3 regions of the Pseudoalteromonas sp. MT33b genome follow, and region 1 is predicted to be linked to each of the others. Evidence: predicted binding sites of a transcription regulator. Region 1 holds the regulator's gene; each other region holds the start of a gene.

What was found. Region 1 encodes FliA, which starts transcription of late flagellar genes. Its sites were predicted from a motif close to CTAAAGNTNNNNNNNNNNNNGCCGATA; they were not measured.
Region 2: H3302_RS06100 (VC2046/SO_2500 family protein) is a predicted target of FliA. The motif match lies at 1,131-1,157, and genes of this name have one in related genera.
Region 3: H3302_RS01550 (DUF5610 domain-containing protein) is a predicted target of FliA. The motif match lies at 6,183-6,209, and genes of this name have one in related genera.

What each region holds. Positions count from the first base shown of each region.
Region 1 covers NZ_CP059831.1:971,866-979,342, reverse strand. The annotation lists gene H3302_RS04525 (protein phosphatase CheZ) at 1-196, opposite strand, end outside; gene cheY (chemotaxis response regulator CheY) at 214-597, opposite strand; gene H3302_RS04515 (RNA polymerase sigma factor FliA) at 637-1,347, opposite strand; gene H3302_RS04510 (MinD/ParA family protein) at 1,374-2,234, opposite strand; gene flhF (flagellar biosynthesis protein FlhF) at 2,227-3,711, opposite strand; partial or broken gene H3302_RS04500 (flagellar biosynthesis protein FlhA) at 3,732-5,601, opposite strand; gene flhB (flagellar biosynthesis protein FlhB) at 5,673-6,803, opposite strand; gene fliR (flagellar biosynthetic protein FliR) at 6,813-7,477, opposite strand, start outside.
Region 2 covers NZ_CP059831.1:1,317,413-1,324,889, reverse strand. The annotation lists gene H3302_RS06105 (DUF6172 family protein) at 123-422, opposite strand; gene H3302_RS06100 (VC2046/SO_2500 family protein) at 581-1,096, opposite strand; tRNA gene H3302_RS06095 (tRNA-Tyr) at 1,209-1,293, shown strand; tRNA gene H3302_RS06090 (tRNA-Tyr) at 1,342-1,426, shown strand; gene H3302_RS06085 (M48 family metallopeptidase) at 1,754-2,443, opposite strand; gene H3302_RS06080 (ion channel) at 2,542-3,522, shown strand; gene H3302_RS06075 (GGDEF domain-containing protein) at 3,519-4,589, opposite strand; gene H3302_RS06070 (PAS domain S-box protein) at 4,728-7,477, shown strand, end outside.
Region 3 covers NZ_CP059831.1:312,367-319,843, forward strand. The annotation lists gene H3302_RS01510 (hypothetical protein) at 1-33, opposite strand, end outside; gene H3302_RS01515 (hypothetical protein) at 33-392, opposite strand; gene ccoG (cytochrome c oxidase accessory protein CcoG) at 674-2,104, shown strand; gene H3302_RS01525 (serine/threonine protein kinase) at 2,171-3,145, shown strand; gene H3302_RS01530 (thiol:disulfide interchange protein DsbA/DsbL) at 3,179-3,802, shown strand; gene H3302_RS01535 (thiol:disulfide interchange protein DsbA/DsbL) at 3,822-4,460, shown strand; gene H3302_RS01540 (DUF523 domain-containing protein) at 4,520-4,975, shown strand; gene trmA (tRNA (uridine(54)-C5)-methyltransferase TrmA) at 4,977-6,074, opposite strand; gene H3302_RS01550 (DUF5610 domain-containing protein) at 6,239-7,354, shown strand; gene murI (glutamate racemase) at 7,421-7,477, shown strand, end outside.

The DNA.
Region 1 (7,477 bases):
TATCAAGATCGAAGTTTTTTAGTGCTTCATGAAGTTGTCGTGTCAATTTACCGACTTCAGCAAACAACTCTGATTGTTCTTTTGATGCTGTTTCAAGTATCAGCTTATCAGCTTTCTCTTGTTCACCATTTTCAAGATACTCAACAAGTTGACGAGCTTGCTCTAAACTTATTTGAGGCGCAGCAAGTGCTGACATAAGCCTCTCCCCTTAGATTAACCTAAACGTTCAAACACTTTTTCCAATTTGGTTTTCAGTGTCGCAGCAGTGAATGGTTTGACGATATAGCCATTAACACCCGCTTGAGCAGCAGCAACAATTTGTTCTTTTTTCGCTTCAGCTGTCACCATTAACACGGGGATATGTTTAAGGCTATCATCAGCACGAATTGCGCGTAATAGATCAATACCTTGCATTCCAGGCATATTCCAATCTGTTACAACAAAATCAAACTCTTGATTTTGCAACATCGGCAATGCTGTTGAACCATCATCAGCTTCCTGCACATTGGTAAAACCTAAATCCCTTAACAGGTTTTTAATGATACGTCTCATTGTAGAAAAATCATCAACAACAAGAATTTTCATGTTTTTATCCAAAACATCCTCCGGTGAGGTTTGAACCTTATTTACTTACTACTAATTAATCCAGTCATTGATTTTTGCTTTGAGCTTAATCATCGCCTGACCATGTATTTGACTCACACGCGATTCGCTAACATCGAGTATGTGCCCTATTTCTTTTAAGTTCATTTCATCGTTGTAATACAAAGACAAAACGAGTGCATCTCTTTCTGGTAACGATTGGATAGCCGTCAATAGAGACTGGTTAAACCGTTCATTTTTAACATTATTAAACGGTTTGTCTAGTGCTAAATCATGCCCCATAGGTGTGATGACGTCTTCATCAACGCCTAAATCCTCTATACCCAGTACCTTACTGGAATTTACATCATGTAGAATATGATGGTACTCATCCAGTGTAATATCAAGTTTTTCAGCAACTTCTGTGTCTTTTGGCTCGCGGTTTAAAATACTCTCTAAATCCGAAATCGTTTCAGCGACAAGGCGTGCATTACGGTGAACTGAACGGGGAGCCCAATCACCTCGACGGATTTCATCGAGCATAGCCCCTCGAATTCGAATACCCGCAAATGTTTCAAAACTGGCCCCTTTACTCGCATCAAAATTTTTCGACGCTTCTATAAGGCCAATCATACCTGACTGAATCAAATCATCGAGTTGCACACTGGCAGGTAAACGAGCAATTAGATGACACGCCACTTTTTTGACTAAAGAGGCATGTTTTTCAACAATCGCATTTAAATTCTGTGCTGATTGATATCCCATCGCTTTATTCACCGATGTTGTCATAGTTAACCGTTTACTAGTTTTTCAATAAAAAATTCTAAATGACCTGACGGTTGATTTGGAATTGGCCACTTAACTGCTTTCGTTGCTAATGTTTTAAATGCCACAGCGGCTGGTGAGTTTGGAAATAACTCCACAATCACTTTTTGGCGGCGGGTCGATTTGCGCATATTCTCGTCATACGGAATGGTTGCGACAAGTTCCATAGACACATCTAAGAATCGATCCGTTACTTTTGAGAGTTTAGCAAATAATTCTTGCCCTTCACGCATACTGCGCACCATATTGGCAACTATTTTAAATTTGTAAACGCCATGCTCACGACTTAACACTTTAATTAGGGCGTAAGCGTCGGTAATTGAGGTAGGTTCATCGCATACAACAACAACAACATCTTGCGCTGCACGCGAAAAGCTTAATACCATGTCTGAAATACCCGCAGCGGTATCGACAATTAAAATATCAAACTCAGTATTTAGCTCGCTAAATGCGCGAATAAGCCCCGCATGTTCTGACGGTGTTAACTCAACCATACTTTGCGAGCCCGAAGTCGCTGGCACAATTTTTATACCTGCTGGGCCTTCGACAAGAATTTCATCCAGTTCACACTCACCAGATAAAACATGAGATAAGTTTCTCTCGACACGTAAACCAAGCATTACGTCACAATTTGCCAACCCTAAATCGGCATCTAATACTAATACACGATTTCCCAGTTGACCTAATGCGATCGCGGTATTGAGTGACACATTCGTTTTACCCACACCACCTTTGCCGCCAGTGACAGCGATAACTTTAACGCCACTATTATTATTTTGATTCATTTTGCGCAGGCCGCTTGCTTGATCTAATACTGTGTTAATCATACATCCCTACTGTGTTCGACGCTACTGCTTGACGTCGTGAATGTTGTGCTTTTGCTCGTTTTAAATATAATTGCTCAGCTTTTTTTACTAGTTTCTCTGCATTCGCAACGCGAATATCTTCAGGAACACGCTGACCATTAGTAAGATACCCTATTGGCAAGCGATTTTGAATCGCAATACTAATAATCTCACCTAAACTAAGTGATTCATCTAACTTAGTGAAGATACAACCACTTAGTTGCACTTTTTTAAAGTGGCGAACGGTTTCTTGTAGCACGTTAATTTGCGCTGTTGCACTTAACACTAAATAACTGCGAATGTCGACACGCTGATTGCGCATTAATGTATTAAGTTGCTCAGTTAAGCGTAAGTCGCGTTGACTCATACCCGCAGTGTCTATTAATACTAGACGCTTATTGCGTAAATGGTATAACACTTCAGCTAATTCATTTGCGTCTTTAACTTGTTTCACACCACAGCCAATTATGCGGCCATAAGTGGCTAGCTGCTCATACGCTCCAATACGGTAAGTGTCTGTTGTAATAAGCGCGACTTTATCTGCACCATATTTTTGTGCACCAAGGGCTGCCAACTTCGCCACGGTGGTGGTTTTACCCACCCCCGTAGGACCCACTAAAGCGTACACACCGCCTTGACGTAAAATTTCATTATTTGTTGTATGCATTTGGTTTTCAACCATTTGCAACAAAGCTTGCCACGCTTGTTGACGCGAAACGTCATCAGGAATAAAACACGCCATTTGCTCCGCAACATCACGCTCAATGCCCATACCGGCTAGGCGATCAATCATACAAGCACGGGTAGGATCGCGACGCGCCATGTCTTGCTGCATCAAACCAGACACTTGATGTTCAAGTAATTGACGAATGGCATTCATTTCTTCACGCATCGTCGCCATTTCTGAGTGGCTTGCGGGTGTGGCCGTTTTGTGTTCTGCTGGTGAATCTAAATCGTCGAAGCCTGTGTCTAAATCATCATCAAAACCTAGGCTATGTGCTTGTGTTTGCACTCGCGGTGCAGCTTGCTCTTGATAGCGAGGTTTTGCTGAATATTGCGGCTGATCTTGCGGCGCAAAACTGTGTGCTTTTGGCTGATAATGTTCACTCGTTTCAATACCAGATTGATTAAACATTGAAGCAAGCTCTGGCGAACGAGGGCGTGGGGCTTGACGCTCTAGTAACGCTTGTAGGCTGTCTGCAACTTGGGCTTGTGGCTCAGGTTTAGCGCGCATAGGTTCTGGTTTAACGAAGTTATGCGACTGTTGTGGCGCTGTGTGTGCAGGCACCGGTTTCGCTTCGGCTTTTGGGGCTGCTTTGTCATAATCAACAGCGGCGACAATTTCAACACCATTCGCTAACTTTTTGTTAGACATAATAACCGCATCAACACCTAATTCATCTTTCACTTCTTTTAGTGCGGTGCGCATATCTTTAGCAAAAAAACGTTTAATTTTCATGGTACAACCCCTTTACTATCCTATTGTTGGCCTACTGAGCTGACAATCTTAATCTGTCTTTCGTCTGGTACCTCTTGGTAAGACATTACCCTTAAACCTGGGATGGTGTACTTAACAAAACGAGATAACACAGTGCGTAACATTCCTGACGTTAGTAATATCGAAGGTTCGCCGGCCATATTCAACAAGGGTCTGAACAATTGAACGCATATCACGAATTGCGACCCCTTCGTTAAGTAAGTTTTGCAGCACTTTTACAACCGTGGTCAATGGTAATACGTCAGGAACCAGTCCCTCGACAAGACGAGGATGACTTTTCGCTAACATATCAAGTAGGTTCTGTACTTCTTCATGACCTAATAGTAATGCTGCGCTGTTTGTTAATAGCTGGCTAATATGGGTTGCCACGACAGTAGCTGCATCAACCACGGTGTAACCCAATGATTGGGCTTCATCTTTCTGGTCTGGCTTAATCCATACTGCATCGAGTCCAAAAGCAGGATCTTTTGTTTCAACACCTTTGATTGGGCCAAATACTTGCCCTGGGTTTATAGCAAGTTCGTCACCATGCTTAAGCTCACCTTCACCACTGGATACACCCATCATTGTGATACGGTAGGCGTTAGGGTCTAACTCTAAGTTGTCACGGATATGCACGGGCGGTACCAAGAAACCGAGTTCTTGCGAGAGTTTCTTACGCACACCTTTAATACGGTTAAGTAGCTCTCCCCCTTGCGACTGATCAACCAGTGGAATTAAGCGATAACCGACTTCTAAACCAATCACATCTACTTGCTGTACATCGTCCCAACCCAATTCTTTTTGCTCTTGCTTGTTAGCAACACCGGTGCCTGGCGAGCCCCCATTTGCTTCCAATTCAGCTTTTTCTGCTTCTGCTTTAATTTTTTGTTGTTGGGTAAAGTAAGCAAGGTAACCTAACAATGCGCCCAAGCTTAAAAATGCAAGATGAGGCATGCCTGGCACAAGGCCCATGGTGATCAAAATACCTGAAGCGATAAATAACGACTTTTCGTTTCCTAGCTGCGACTTAAACTGATCGCCCATGTTATGCGACTCATTTTGACGCGTCACAACAATCGCAGTACCAATTGAAAGAAGTAATGAAGGTAATTGCGCAACGAGACCATCACCAATGGTTAATAACGTATATACTTCCATTGCACGGCTGAAGCTTAAGTCATGTTGAATCATGCCGACAAATAAACCACCCACGATATTAATCACAAGGATCACAATACCGGCAATAGCATCACCTTTTACGAATTTACTGGCACCGTCCATTGAGCCATAAAAGTCGGCTTCACGGGTTACTTCTTCACGGCGCTCACGAGCTTGCTCTGCACTAATAAAACCTGCGTTTAAGTCAGCATCAATCGCCATTTGTTTACCTGGCATAGCGTCAAGTGTAAAACGCGCTGACACCTCTGAAATACGCCCTGCACCTTTGGTGATAACCACAAAGTTGATAATAATGAGAATAAGGAACACAACAAGACCAACGGCATAGTTACCGCCGATAACCACCGAGCCGAACGCTTCAATTACTTTACCAGCAGCATCCCCGCCATTATGACCTTCAAGGAGTACCACCCGAGTACTGGCAACATTCAATGCAAGACGCATAATTGTGGCTATTAGCAGCACGGCCGGAAACATACCAAACTCAAGGGGCTTCATGGTGTAAACCGTAACGAGTAACACCACCAGCGCAAGCGCGATATTAAACGAAAAAAGAATATCTAAAAGAAAAGGAGGCAGAGGTAAAATAACCATGCCAAGGGCTGCAAGCACCAGTAATGGTGTTCCAAGCCCCTTCGCATACTCTTTTTTATCTTTATTAAGTTGTTGTAATACCGCTTTAAATTCCATAATTCAACAATTTCAAAAAATTGACACTACACGGAATTTGCAATAACTATTCCAAGTTATTAAACGGCTAATTAATATTTATAAGCCTCTGGGATAGGGAGCTTTTTATTAAGTGGAACAGGACGTTTACCACGCCCTTTTTGGAAGCGTTTTAATTGAAATACATAGGCAAGCACTTGCGCTACTGCGGTAAACAGTTGATCAGGTATTTGCTGGCCCACCTCGGTGGTGTGATAAAGCGCACGGGTAAGCATGGGTGATTCAACAATAGGCACATCGTTACCCTTACCCACTTTACGAATTTGCATAGCAAGCTCATCGACCCCTTTAGCAAGTACAATTGGCGCACCTGCTTTGGCGGTATCGTACTTTAGGGCAACCGAATAGTGAGTCGGGTTGGTCACGATAACATCGGCATCTGGCACGTCTTGCATCATACGCCTTTGCGACATTTCACGCTGAGTACGACGAATACGGGCTTTAATTTGTGGATCACCCTCTGAGTTCTTATATTCGTCTTTTACCTCTTGCAAGGTCATTTTAAGCTCTTTGTGATGCTTGTGGCTTTGATAAGGCGCATCTATCGCTGCAATAATAATTAGCGTGCAAGTTAGGCCTAAAAACATCCAAGCTAGAATCTCAAGGGCATGAATGAAATTCCCCGGCGCACTTTCAATACTTAGATGTAATATTTCATCAAAAAAGGTATTAATTAAAAATACTGCAAAGCCTGCAACCACCGCAAACTTCAATATCGACTTAACCAGCTCAACGCCTGCTTGGGGACCAAGCATACGTTTAATCCCTTTAGCCGGTGACATTTTGCTGGCTTTAGGCGCTGCAGCTTGCCAACTAAAGTTAAAGCCGCCCAGTAACGTGTTACCGATAAATGCCGCTATTACAATAATGAGAACAAACATCGCCATCGGGAACAACAAGGCATCAGAGACAATACTCCACACTGAAAACATTTTGGTGGTGTCGTAAGTTTCATTACGATTAAGGCTTAATAATCGCCCCATCACATTATATAAGCCCTTGCCAATTTCGGGGCCATACAACAGCAATGAAATAGCCGAAAAAATTAATACGAACATCGTTCCCAACTCTTTAGAGCGGGCAACTTGGCCTTTTTTCTTGGCGTCTTCTATTTTTTTCCCGGTGGGTTCTTCGGTTTTCTCTTGACCTGAATCTTCAGCCATGGCGCGCTCCTAAGGTGTACAGCCAACAAGGCTGCACATTAACTCAACCATTTTTAACCACTGAAACTCAAACTGAGTCATAAAATTGCCTAACGTAGCCCAAATAATCACAAGCCCTGCGACAAGAGTAAAAGGGAAGCCTATCGAAAAAATGTTTAATTGCGGAGCAGCACGCGTCATGACCCCAAATGACATATTGATCACAAGCATCGCTGTCAATGGAGCAAGAGCCAGAACTAACGCGGTGGTAAACATCCACCCACCCCATGTAACGATATCCCAGTAGTGGTCAACCGACCACCAAGTACCATCAATAGGCAAGACTTCAAAACTGTGTATGACCATTTGAATCATCATCAAATGCCCATTAAAGACAAAAAATAGTAACGTGGCTAGAATCAGGTAAAACTGGCCCACCGCGGGTACACTCAAGCCATTCGAGGGATCAACAACAGAGGCAAAACCTAAGCCTGTTTGCATCGCCAATATTTGACCTGCAAGTACAAAAGTATTCAGCAATAATACCGAAGCAAAGCCAATTGCCACACCAATCAATAATTGTTGGATAACAACCAGTACCATTTCAAACGAAAACAGGTTTGTAAACGTGCTCTGCGGCAGCATAGGCACAGCCACAAAGGTCACTACGACCGCTAAACCCAGCTTAATACGCG
Region 2 (7,477 bases), 350 kb from region 1:
TTGTAGGGAAAGCCGTTGCGTGGTGGGCATGTGATATAAATCAACACAAAATAATGTCATTGTATTTCAGACAATAAAAATGGGCCTCAAGGCCCATTCTTAAATTCTATGAATTATAACGACTATTCTTCGTCAAATTCTTGTAACTGGCGTTGTGCTGGACGCGCTAGAATCTCGACATAAAACGATGTAAGCCCTTTTGCTTCAATATCGCTAATGCATTTATTAATTTCCGCCACATGAACGACTTTCGCGTCGTCAGCTGACTCTCCAAATTTACAATCAAATGCCCAGTAATCGGCATCTTCTGGGAGAGTTTTATTACGCTCACGTTTTAAATACTTCTTCACTTCGTGCTTAGCTGCATCAACCATGCGAGGGTATTTAATTTTCTCATGGTTAAGCGTGAATGTTTTCTTCATTATAGTCCTAATAACTTGGTTCAATGATAATGGCATAAAGCCATTTGGGCGCATTATAACAAGCACATAAAAAATTAGCTGTACTTTTTACTGATTTGCACCAATTTACCTATCTTTGTAAGTGTAGCGTACAAGGCGAGTATGACAATTTCAATTAATTAAGCAGTTGCCAATTGCAAAGGCTGATGAATCGCCTCGTCCGTTAAGCTGTCATAAAACGCAGCTGCATCCATTTGCATACGCTCTGTGGGTGCGTTTTTATCGTAATAGCGTTTTCTGACTGCTGGCTCACAGTTATCGATAACTTCTAACGGCACATGATTTTTATCATCGCGGATAGCAAGCGGCTCAGGACTGAGACAATTACGTAGGCGAATATCTGACAAGCCACCTTGTAAAAGTCGCAGCCCATTATTCTGCCCGATTAACATATCATATTGTTCAGGCGCTAATGGTTGTTTTGGGCCTGCCCCTAACTCATTTCTGAGTACGTGTTCTGAACTCTGAGTATCGGTTAATTCTGTTTTCGGTAAATGAAACTGGCTAAAATCAAGCGCATCATGAGACAGCATCGCCAATAATAAGGCAAACTCACCTTGGCGGTGTTCATGAACACTTTTGTTAAGACGATTATCAAGTTGACTCTCGTTGAGCAACAAACCATCAATTTGCATAGACTTTGGCCGAATAGTTTCAAGATTAACCAGTTATCGGCATTAATCTATTTTTCTTTAGTTTTTTTCTTTACTTAAAGAGCCAGTTTGCTATTATCAGCGCCGTTGCATTGGAGGGGTTCCCGAGCGGCCAAAGGGATCAGACTGTAAATCTGACGGCTCAGCCTTCGCTGGTTCGAATCCAGCTCCCTCCACCACTTTTCTACGCTCAGTTAAGTGGGGCCAAATGCAATAAAAATTAGTGTGGAGGGGTTCCCGAGCGGCCAAAGGGATCAGACTGTAAATCTGACGGCTCAGCCTTCGCTGGTTCGAATCCAGCTCCCTCCACCACTTTCCTTCTCTGCTAATTCACTATTCTATTTTTCATCTTATTATTTACTTCTCTTTTCCTAAATCGTTAAACTAAAAATACAGCTATTTCAATTGAATTATCCTTTTGTTATACCATTACGCTTAATTAAGTGGTCTATTTTGAGGCAATAAAACCGCGTTGATAACAAGGCAAAAATTTAGTTATTTAGTTATTTAGTTGTTCTCGGCAATTGCTCCTGCATTGCTCTACCTCCTGCATCCATGCAGTCGTAAATCAGACATTTTTAACGCAGGTAGCGACTGGTTTAATCACTCAAAATGATTAAGTATTTTTGCGGATTAGTATTAGAGCCAGCGTAAAAATGGACCATTCACTTTCAGCCAATTGCTTGCTTTTTTATGTTCGGGATAAAACTCACTCACCCGTTGCCAAAATGCCGCACTGTGATCCATATGCTTTAAATGCGCAAGTTCATGAACAACAACATAATCAATAACCCATAGGGGCGCACTGGCTAAGTGCAAATTAAAGGTTAACTCTCTTTGGCGATTACAACTGCCCCATCGCCGCTTGTAATGTTGAATTTTAAGACGTGTTGGTAACGCTTCTCTCATTTGAATACAGTAGTTTTGTATACGCATCTCAAGGTAGGTTTCTAACTTGTCATGTAAAAACTCTTCCATCAATGCAAGATACTTTGCGTCTGTGAGTTTAACGCGCGGTGAAATAGCAAGGGTTAATTCATGAGTATCAGTGTCTTGATACCATTGGCTGCAATTTTCTTGCTTAAATACAAGGGGAATTACCTGATCAAATAGCTTGATTTGCGAATTTTTAATGGGAAATTGACACTGCTCAGCGTGTAATGATTGTTTAGTAACTTGCTCTGCAACCCAATGCTGCTTTGTTTTTAACCACGCTTCAATATCTTTACGCGGGACAAAGTGAGGTGCATACACAGTCAACTGCTGCTCGGCGACTTTAATCGCGACAGTTTTTCTACGTTTACTGCGTTTTAACGTGTACTCAAACAAAATAAGCCAATGTAATTAATAAAATCTTTGTATTATATTTTACCCCGTAAAATACCTGCTAATCTATAAAGATGACTCATAAATAAGTTTTTATTCTTATGCCTGATAAACCGTGTTGTAGCTACATTTCACCAACAGGTAACACGTGTCAAGAAACCGATATGGGTTCTGGGTATTGCTTTTGGCATGACAATAAATTTGATAAATCAGGCTTAGAGCTGACTCAAAAACTTGAACGATATGCGAAAAAGGGCGGGTTACTTCAGGGTCTGCAATTACAACGTGCAAATTTAGTGGGTCTAAATTTAATAAAGAAAGATGATGAAGAAGGTTATGATCTTTCTTACTGCAATTTTTATCGAGCCAATTTGTCGGGGGCACATCTTTTCAACAATAAAATTGCCAATACATCCTTAATGAAAGCGAACCTTCATAGCGCCAGCTTACACTACTGCGATTTACGAAATACCAACCTACTTGGGGTTAAACTCAGTGATAGCCGCATTGATAATATCGATTTAGGCGAACAATTACTGCAAGAAGCCGAGGCGTTTAAAGCTCGTCGAAATAGGCAATACTCGACTGCACGCGACTTATTTGAACAATCCGAAGAAATATACAGAAATTTACGTAAAGCGTCTGAAGACCAAGGGCTTTTCGAGCTCGCGGGTAACTTTACCTATAAAGAATTAAGAATGCGCCACGCACAGTACCCGAAAGGATCAACGAAACAAATTACTTCCAGCTTTATTGACATGTTATGTGGTTATGGTGAAAAACCTGAAAATGTCATTCGCTTTAGTCTGTCTCTTATCGTTTGTTGCGCAATATGTTACTTTTTATTTGGTGTCAGCTATCAAGATTCATTGCTTAGATTTAGTTTTGATAATTCGTTCGATGATAACGTATCAGCACTTTTAAACAGCATTTACTTTAGCGTTGTTACTTTTACAACGCTAGGCTATGGCGATATTACCCCCATTGGATTATCAAGGCTCATAGCTGCGATTGAAGCATTTTGTGGCAGCTTTTCGCTAGCGCTGTTTGTGGTGGTGTTTGTAAAGCGTATGACACGTTAATGGATTATGTGAGAACCTTGATGCTTTTTAGCCTCGTACATTTTCCGATCAGCACGATTTATAAGCTCCTCAGCACCGACGGTGCTGTCTAAAGGCGCTGAAATAATGCCAAAACTCAAATGTAACGGGGGGTATTTTGCTTCAAAAGCAACGATCAGCTTATTACATATCGCAATGGTGTTTTCTACGTCGCAATCTGGCATGATCAGGCAAAATTCATCTCCCCCATAACGACAGGCAATGTCTATTTCTCTTGTATTCTTTTTAAGATATTTCCCGATGAATTTTAATACCTCGTCACCTTTCAAATGCCCTTGTGTGTCATTCACTGATTTAAAGTTGTCTAAATCAAAATATACAATAGTCAAAGGTAGCTTCTGACGGCGCGCTCTTGCTAATTCTCGCTGAAACAACTCTTGCATTTCTCGGCGATTATACAAATTTGTGAGGGGGTCTAGTTTGGCAAGTTTTTCAAGTTCATGTGTACGCTGCGCCACTTTCTCTTCAAGCCCTTTCGCATACACTTCTGTTCTTCGTTTCGCATTTTCTATTTCGCCAACAAGACTCGCAATGTACGTATCAAACACTAATGTTGTATCAAAATAAATAAGCTTATCAATAATGGTTAATGTTTGATTTAGCTCTGCATGGTCTTTTATGGTGTTTCTTAACACATCAAAAATGAGCTCTTTAAGGGTACATACCGCCGATAAATAAAGTTTGGGCTCTACCCCAATTCGCTTATGTACCATGCCAATACGTAGCCGATTATTAACGTAATCATTTTCATAACAGCCACAAAATAAATCTATAATGTATTGTCTTTGTGCATCTCTTAAACGTGTCAGTGTGTCAGCATCTCCAATAAGTAATGAAATTTCATCGACTTCTGTTTGCTTTTTATAGAACTCATCAACCATTTTCTCAATCGCCGACTCGATAAGTGGTTTATAGTTAATGAGTGATGCTAAGCATTGTGAAGAGAGCCCTAATAAATTCATTCTATGCTGAATTTCAACATCATTTATTTGCATTTGCTCGACGAGTGTCTGCTCAGTCCTGCGCATGGGTAATCTCACACTTAAGTATTTTCTAATTAAATATAGCTAATGAAATAAATCCTACTTAGTCTGTCATATCTTTTTTCTCTAAATCTAGCGCAAATTGTATTAGACTGACATTACTTGCAGTCTGAACGAATTATTATGCTCGCGAAATTTTTTATTACCGATCAAAATCCAAGCTTAATCATAAGTGGGGTGTACAATCCTAGTTTAGTTGTCCTTTCGATTGCTACCGCTATTTTTGCTGCATATTTTTCATTGCATATTATTGATTTAGCCAATAAAACCCGCTTTGAATCATACAGAAAACTAGGCAATGCAACCGGCTCTCTAGTCTTGTCTGGCGGAATTTGGAGTATGCACTTTATTGGTATGCTTGCATTTTCTTTATGCACAACCATTAACTATGATCCTGCTCTGACATTTTTTTCGTTTATTCCTGCTTTTTTAGCCTGCTACACAGGTATGTCACTAATACGCAGTAAAGACATTGCACATATTCCCGCAGGGTTAAAGTTACTCATGAGTTCTGTGTTAGTGGGCGCAGGTATTGGTACCATGCATTACACGGGTATGGCGGCAATGGAAATGAGCCCATTACTTCGTTATGACCCTATGTGGTTTGCTGCATCCATTTTTGTTGCCGTGTTTTTATCCTTTATTGGGCTGTATACTCGCTTTCATTTGAACGACCACTTTCAAAATTTAACCGCATTACAAAACCGGATTATTTGCGCCATTATTTTTGGTTTTGCTGTCGCCGGTATGCATTACATGGGCATGGCTGCAACGCGATTTGTCGCGACCTCCCCTTTTTTATCCGATAACACAGACAATACCAATCTTGTTTTTATTGCTGCCATGGTGTCATTTGCTACCGTGTTATTAACCGCTGTCGTTGCGATTATCAATGGTATGGTGCGCTATCGTATGCTGCTTGCTGAAAAATCGGCAGAAGAATCACGACTCGATGCCATTTTAAGTACGGCAATCGATGGTATTGTGACAATTAATTGTCGCGGTATTATTTTAAGCTTTAATAAATCTGCAGAAAGTATCTTTGGCTGGAAACAAGAAGAAGTGCTCGGTCAGAACGTGAAAGTGTTGATGGATGACGACATTGCGGCTCAGCACGATGGTTATTTGCTAAACAGTGGCAACCACGCTCTTAAAAAAGTGATTGGCGTTAACCGCGACGTGTGTGCAAAACACAAGGAAGGTCATTTATTCCCTATTCGCTTAGGTCTTGGTGAAGTGAAACAACCCGATGCAGAAACGTTGTTTGTGGGCTTCATAACCGATTTAACTGAACAACGCGCATTACAACGCAGCCTAGAAGAAAAAGAACAGCAATATCGCACGTTAATGAATAACACGCCTGGCGCTGTATTTCGTTGTTTGCTCGATGACCATTGGAGCATGCTGTTCATTAGTCCCAATGTATTTGATCTAACGGGCTATACTGCCGAAGAATTTACGTCAAAAGCCATCAGTTTTGCTGACATTATAAATAAAGAAGACGAAGCGCATATTAATGAGATCATGACAAAAGCAATCTCTGAAAAAAATCAATATGCACTTGAGTATCGCGTACGCCATCGCAGCGGTAAGGTCGTTTGGGTATTAGATCAAGGTTCTATTAACAAAACGGATGATTCTGAAGTTCAGTGGATTGATGGTGTATTAGTTGATATTACCGCACGCCATATCTATGAAGAATCATTAAAACACGCAAAACAAGAAGCTGAAGCCGCTGCACAAGCTAAACAGGCATTTATGGCAAATATGAGCCATGAAATTCGCACGCCCATGAATGCAATTATCGGGTTCAGCGATATTTTAATGGACAGCCCACTTAATAAAGAACAACAAAAGCACATCGTTACCGTAAATAATGCAGCACGCTCATTATTGCATCTTCTTAACGATGTTTTAGACTCGGCAAAATTAGAAAAAGGCAAACTCGATATTCATCACGAGCACTTTAATTTACAAGCCCTTCTCGATAACATCGTTTCTACCTTTTGGCTTGAAGCAAAGCGCAAAAACCTGTTATTAGATTTAAAAATTGCTGATGATGTCGCACCAATTTATATCGGTGATGACGCGCGTATTCGTCAAGTACTCAATAACTTAATTGGTAATGCGGTTAAGTTTACAGAATCAGGTTCTGTCACGATTAGTGTAAGTAAGACACAAAACAATCAGCTCTTTTTTGAGGTGCAAGACACTGGGATTGGCATTGCAAAACACCGCTTGAAAGCAATTTTCCAACCTTTTGAACAAGCCGATGGAACGATGACGCGTCGCTTTGGCGGCACAGGCTTAGGCACCACCATAAGCAAGCAATTGGTCGAGCTTATGGGAGGCACAATAAGTGCCGTGAGTAATGAAGGCGAAGGCAGTTGTTTTTTCTTTTCTCTTCCTTTGCAAGAAGGCGACATTAATAAAGTAGATAAACTCAGTAATAACCTACTTACATTACCACCTCTTCGTGTCTTAGTGGTTGATGATATTGAACAAAATGTCGAGCTATTAAACATATTACTCTCACAAGCTGGCCACACAGTGTATAAAGCAAAAAATGGGCTAGAGGCTATTGCTGAATTTAAACAACACAGCTTTGATATCATTTTAATGGATATCCACATGCCTGAATGCGATGGTATAACTGCTTGTAAAAAAATTCGTGAATTAGAGCAGCAACAACAATTAAAGAAAACACCTATCATCGCGTTGACCGCCAGCGTGCTTCAACAAGATAAGCTCACAGCTAAGCAAGCAGGTATGAATGGCTTTGCAAACAAACCCGTCGATATACAACAAGTTAATCATGAGATAGCGAAAGTGCTCGGTTTAGAAATTAAGCACATCACAGCTAAGCCTGATAA
Region 3 (7,477 bases), 660 kb from region 1:
GCTGGTTTTTTTATTAAGCGCAGAAAAATCCATTATTTATTTAACCTTTCTTCAAGTGCATCCGAAACAATATTACAAACACGTTCTAGGCGTTCACCATAGAAATATAAGTTAATATCTTTTTCACGACAATAATGTAAATGAAAGATTTGCAGTTTATCGTCATTCAAAAAAGCCTCTTCGACGTACTCACGCTCTGAACTCGATAAATTAAGCTGTGACTTAATCGTGTTCTTCGCCATATTCGCGGCGGGGCTGCGGTTAACTTGGCTAAAATCTGAAAGTACGTTAACCCCATCACCTAACAACCGTTCTCTGGGTTCTTTGATCAAAGGGTGATCAATCGTGAACAATGCTAAAATAATAAGTACTAAAATGATAAATTTTTTCATAGCACACAGAACTTTGATCTAAATAAAGAAGGAATTGGGACAAGTTTAATAAAATGGCTGATTTAAAAGCAAGAATATACGATGAAATAATTAAAAAGTTCATATTTTAGATCATTCCCTGAAATTTTTGAGAGATTGAGTATAATACTTTCGATAGGTTGGAAATTTCAGAAAACTCTGAACGAAATGAGATGCATTCTAATTTGTCGTATTGGCTTTATAACCTATTTAACTGCAAACATCAGTTTGAGTTTATTTCCTAGTGGCGTTGAGGAATTTTGATGGATAAACAAATTAAGGTTAAAAACATCCCAACGGAAGTAAAAATCCAAAAACCGGAAAACGCTTCCCATGATGATAGATTTAATCCACGCAATCGAATTTATGTAAGAGCAGTAACAGGCTTGCATCAGCTGTTAAGGCGACGAATTGGTTTCGTTGGCATGCTTGCATTTATGCTTTTACCTTGGATTAACTTCCACGGACAGCAAGCTGTGCTGTTCGATTTAGTAGGCCAAAAGTTTAATATCTTCGGCCTCACTCTGTGGCCACAAGATTTAACCATTCTTGCGTTTATTCTTATGCTTGCAGCTTTTGCGCTGTTCCTCGTCACCACATTTTATGGCCGAGTCTGGTGTGGTTACACATGTCCGCAAACTGTATGGACATTTATTTTTATTTGGTTCGAAGAAAAGTTTGAAGGCACTGCAAACCAGCGTAAGAAGTTAGATCAACGCCCCATGGACTTTGATAAGTTTTGGCGTAAAACGGCAAAACACAGCAGCTGGTGGCTGTTTTCACTGTATACAGCGTTTACCTTTGTTGGCTACTTTACACCTATACGCCAGCTACTTCCGGATATTTTTACTTTGGATGCCACAGCCTATTCTTATGGGTGTATCGCATTGTTTGCTGTGTGTACATACGGCAATGCAGGGTGGATGCGTGAAATTATGTGTTTACATATCTGTCCTTATTCGCGTTTTCAGTCGGCCATGTTTGATAAAGACACCTTTACAGTAAGTTATGATGAATCTCGTGGCGAAAATCGTGGTCCTCGTTCACGTAAACAAGATCCGAAAGAGTTAGGACTCGGTGACTGTATCGATTGTAACTTATGCGTACAAGTGTGCCCTACAGGGATAGATATTCGCAACGGTTTGCAATATGAATGTATCAACTGCGGTGCCTGCATTGATGCTTGCGATGGTGTAATGGATAAAATGAATTACCCACGTGGGCTCATTTCATATACCACAGAGCGAAACTTAGAAACCCCTGAAAATAAAACGCATGCTTTGCGACCTAAATTGATTGGTTATCTTGTTATCCTTGTTGTGTTAACCGGGGCTCTCGTGGCAAATATTGCCATGCGTAAACCAATGGAGCTTGATATTATCCGCGACCGTAATCAGCTTTACCGGGTTGACTTCAATGGCTTAGTTGAAAACACCTACACGCTTAAAGTGATTAACAAAGCGCAATACGAGCAAACGTTTAATATTACAGTGGAAGGCTTAAATAACTTTGAATATATAGGCAAACAAACATTCACTGTGCCCTCAGGTGAATCTTATAACGTGCCCTTGTCATTAGTGGTTGATCCGTACGATTTGAAAAAGCCGATGACAAAATTCGAGTTTATACTTTCGGTGGAGGGGCAGCCTGATATTCAGATTTCGCAGCCTAGTAACTTCTTTAAGGCGCAATAATTCAGTACACTGAGCAAATACAATAAAAAGCGGGGTTTTCCCGCTTTTTTTATATAATGGGACACTATGAGTAAATTTAGCTTTGTTGACCTCACACCCGATTCAATTTTAGACGCAGTTGAAAGTATTGGGATATATGCTGAGTCAGGATTACTTGCTTTAAACAGCTATGAAAATCGCGTTTATCAGTTTAAAGCAGAAGACGGTTACCGATACGTTGTAAAATTCTATCGTCCTGAGCGTTGGAGCAAAGAACAAATATTAGAAGAGCATGCGTTTGCTTTTGAACTTGCTGATGCAGAAGTTCCCGTCGTTGCGCCCGTAGTAAAGGACGGAAAAAGTCTCTTTGAGCATGACGGCTATTTATTTGCGTTATTTCCCAGTGTGGGCGGGCGTATTTTCGAAGTTGATAACTTAGATCAACTCGATGTGTTAGGCCGTTTAATTGGTCGTATGCATCAAGTTGCAAAAGCATCTTCATTTAATCATCGCCCAGTGATCAGTTGTGAAGAATACCTTCAGACAGCTAAAGTTCAGTTACAAGCAAGTAACTTGATGCCAACGTCATTAGAAAATGCTTTTTATACGATTTTGGATTTGGTTATTAAAGAAACCACAGCCCAATATAAAAATGTAGAGACAATTCGATTACATGGTGACTGCCATGCGGGCAATATTTTGTGGGCGGGTGATGCACTGATGTTTGTTGACCTCGATGACAGCAGACAAGGTCCTGCAATTCAAGACTTATGGATGATGCTCAGTGGCGATCGTAACAATCAACTGTTACAGTTAGACACCTTGGTAGCAGCGTATGAAGAGTTTTGTGATTTTGACCACAGCCAGCTGAAATTAATTGAGCCATTACGCGCGATGCGCATGGTGCATTACATGGGGTGGTTAGCAAAACGTTGGGATGATCCTGCATTCCCACGGAACTTTTCATGGTTCGCAGAAGACAAATACTGGGAGCAGCAAATACTCGCGTTAAAAGAACAGCTTGCAGCGCTACAAGAACCACCGTTAAAATTATTACCATAAATTTTTTAAAAGATAAGTAAAGACGAGAAAACAATGTTCAAAAAATTAAAATTAAGTCTACTCATTCTATGTTTACCTTTTGCAGCACTGGCAGCTGACTTTGAAGCAGGTAATCAATACGAAGTACTAAACACTAAAAAGAGTGCTACACCACAAGTAACTGAGTTTTTCTCATTTTACTGTCCACACTGTTTTAAGTTTGAACCAGTGGCGAAAGCACTGGCCTCAACGCTGCCTGAAGGCACTGAGTTTGTTAAGAATCACGTTAACTTTTTAGGTGGTGTATCGAAACAAACACAAAGTAACCTAAGTTATGCTTACCTAATTGCAAAGCAACATGGTAAAGGTGAGCAAGTGGCCGACCAAATTTTTCATAGCATTCATATTCAACGTGCACCGCTGCAAAATATTAAAGACGTGAAAGCATTATTGGCGACAAATGGTATTAGCGGCGATGTGTTTGACTCTGAAATTGCTAGCATGCCTGTGATCAGTGCAGAAAAAGCGATGCAAGACAAACAGAATAAATACTCAGAGATGGGTGCGTTAACGGGTGTGCCGACTTTTATCGTGAATGATAAATATAAAATTAATATAAATACCATCAAGAGCCAAGAGCAGCTTGATGCGTTAGTAAAGTTTTTATTAGAACAATAATTTTTGGAGTGATTGAATAATGATCAAATTAGTTAAAGCTGCATTTGTGGCCGTGACGCTAGGTTTCGTTGCCACAGCGAGTGCGGCGCAATACGAAGAAGGTAAGCATTATGAAACAATTGATGCGCGAGCTTCTAAAAAGCCTGAAGTGACCGAGTTTTTTTCATTCTACTGTCCTCACTGTAATACCTTCGAGCCAATTGTTGCTGAGCTTAAGCCAATGCTTAAAGACGGCGTTAAATTTAAAAAGAATCACGTTAATTTTGTTGGTCCTCGTGATCCTGAGATCCAAACAGTGCTTGCGCAAGGTTATGCAACAGCAACAGTACTCCCAAATAGCGATGCGTTAGTTGGTGCAATTTTTGACCACATTCATGGTAAACGTGCGCGTATTAATGAGCTTGCAGATATGAAAGATATTTTCGTATCGCAAGGTGTAACCGCTGAAGATTTTGAAAAGTACTACAACAGTTTTTCAGTACGTACGATAGCAGCGAAAATGAAACGCGACCAAGAGTACTATCAACAAAAAGGAGCCTTAAAAGGCGTACCAACCTTTATTGTGAATGGTAAGTATCGTTTAATCTTAGGTGCAGACTCAGGTATTACCGATGCAAAAAGCATGGCTGAGCTAATTAATTACTTAGCAGCTAAGTAAGAGACTCGAAAATATTATGTAAAAGCTCCGCTCGCGGAGCTTTTTTGTTTGGTGAAGAAATGAAAAAACTTTTAGTGTCGAGTTGTTTACTAGGAAAGCCGGTACGCTATGACGGTCAATCACAAAACTTATTACATCCTGGATTAGAGTCACTGAAGCAGCAAGGGCGTATTGTGTCTTTTTGTCCTGAGGTTGCGGGTGGTCTACCTACACCAAGAGCGCCTGCTGAAATTAGCCAGGGTAGAGTATTAACACAGGATGCGCATGACGTCACCGCAGAGTTTAAAGCGGGTGCACAGCAAGCATTACGCGTATGCATAGAACAAGGGATTCGGTTCGCACTACTCAAAGAGTCTAGTCCGTCATGTGGACGTAATTATATTTATGATGGAAGTCACACAGGGCAAAAGATTCGAGGAATGGGTTTAACTGCAAAGTTACTTAGTGACAATAATATACAGGTGTTCAGTGAACAACAATTGCCAGCGCTATTGGCTGCGCTGGCAAAAGTTTAAGTTATTTACGCTGTAAAAAGACGCCAGACTCAATATGATGTGTATAGGGGAATTGGTCAAAAATCGCAAAACGTTTCACTTCGTGTGTTTTGCAAAGGTGATCAAGATCTCGTTCTAATGTCTCGGGATTACAAGAGATATAGATAATGTTGTCGTAGTTCGCCACCAAATCACAGGTAAGAGTATCCATCCCCGCTCGAGGAGGGTCGACTAAAATTGTTTGGCAGTTATAGCTGTTTAGATCAATACCGTCTAAACGTGAAAAAGTACGTTCGCCTTTCATGGCTTGTGTAAACTCTTCACTCGACATACGAATGATATCTAAATTATCGACTTTGTTTTGAGCAATATTGTACTGTGCAGAATAAACCGATGACTTTGAGATCTCAGTCGCAAGCACTCGGTTAAATGAACCGGCTAGTGCAATTGAAAAGTTACCATTACCACAATACAGCTCTAGCAAATCATTATTAAGGGGCTCACACAACGCTTGTGCCCACTCCAGCATTTTAATGTTTACTTTTGCGTTTGGTTGAGTAAAGCTATTTTCTACTTGCTGATAAATGAGTTCTTTACCATTTACGTTTAATCGTTCAACGACATAGTCGTTCCCAATCACTTCTTTTTGCTTACGTGCACGACCAATAAAGTCGATTTTAAACTGGCTGCTTAATTTTGCTTTAAGCTCTTTAATCGCAATTAGCCATTCATCGTTTAAAGGTTTGTGGTAAAGCAAACTAACAAGAATTTCACCACTTAAGCTAGAGAGGTAATCAATCTGGAATAACTTGCGGCGAAGTACCTCACACCCTTTTAAGTTTTCAATCATCACCTGCATCACTTCGCCAACGAGTGGCGCGGCGGGATCAAATTCATCAACGCGAATTTTCTCTTTGCTTTGCTGATCAAACATAATGTGGAATAAATCGTCGCCCTCATGCCACACTCTAAACTCTGCACGTTGACGGTAGTGAATTGGATCAGAGCTGAACACTTCTAATGTGTTTACACCAAAGCGCCTAAACTGTGACGTGATGCGCTGCTCTTTCTCACTCAATTGTGCATCATATTGAGTTGTATCAATTTTTATAACCGCCATGGCTGATTACCTTTTATCTCTTAGCTATTTGTCGGCGCTATTGTAGGGAGCAGAGAGGATTTGTCTAGTTTTGTTATTTATTTTAGTGTCGTTTTTTTGTACAAAAAACTTAAGTTATGCGATTTTTGGCCGATAATGAGGTAACCATAAAATGGAGTCGGATCATGAAAATTGGCAACCTAGGCTATATGCCTAATACAAATTTGAATAAATACAATGGTAAACAGTCTGTGCAGCAGCCTACCATTCAAAATCGTCAAGATAGCTATCAACAACGTGGCCGCGAACTGGCTGCAAAAGTACTCGACGATAAACTCGCACAAGCACTTGGTTTACCTAAAGCAGAAGAAAAGAAAGATAAACCCCTATTTGATTTTGATGAGATCGTTAAAAATGTACTTAATTTTGTTGGTGGTGCGCTGCGTAAAGCAAAAGCAGATGGCGCTGATGATGAAAAGTTAAAAGGCATGTTAGGCGAGGCGCGCAAAGGCGTACAAATGGGAATCGATGATGCCTATGATGAACTTAAAGAATCAGGCATCTTAAATGACGATATCGAAGAGGGTATCGAAAAATCGAAAGAAGGTATCTTTAAAGGTATTGATGAGCTTGAAGAAGACTTATTTAATCCTAAACCTAATGCCGTGACGGTTAGCCAAGCACAGTACGTGAGCTTAAGTAATAATGCCGAATATACATTTACCACAGCCGAAGGTGATGAAGTCAGTATTAGCTTTGCAGATGCTTATGAGAGCAAGTCCGCTAGTAGCTACAGTAAAAACGGTGACAACGAAGCGTATGTCAGTGAATCGTCACAATCACGTGACTTATCTTTTTCTATGTCAGTGAATGGCGATCTTAATGAGCAAGAGCAGCAGGCCATTAACGAGTTGATGGAAGACTTACAAGGCGTTAGCGAAACATTTTTCTCAGGCTCACTCGATGAAGCCTTTGAACAAGCTAAAGAGCTTAACTTGAGTAATGAGCAGCTAGTCGGTTTTTCGATGGATTTGAAGCAAACCAAAACAGTTGCAGCTATAAAAGGGTACGAAGAATATAAACCAACGCCAGAGAAAGAAGTTGCAGAAAAGGTCGCCCCTTTTAACGATGACTTAAAAGAAGCCTTTAATAAAGCCGGTGATATTGGTTTGCAAAATCAACTTGCCGGAATATTGCAATGGTTAAATCAAGATAAAGAAGAAGTCAGTAAATTGGTTGATTATACCAAAGCGATGTTCGAGCAAATGAATACACTACGTTCAGCCAATGAACAGAACTAGTCTTCGCTTTCTTTTTAGATAGTCACATGGCAAACTGCTTGCCTTTCATGATCCGAGGTAAGTAGTTTGTCAGTCCATATAATGGTGTTTGATTCAGGTATTGGTGGGACAACTGTGCTTGAA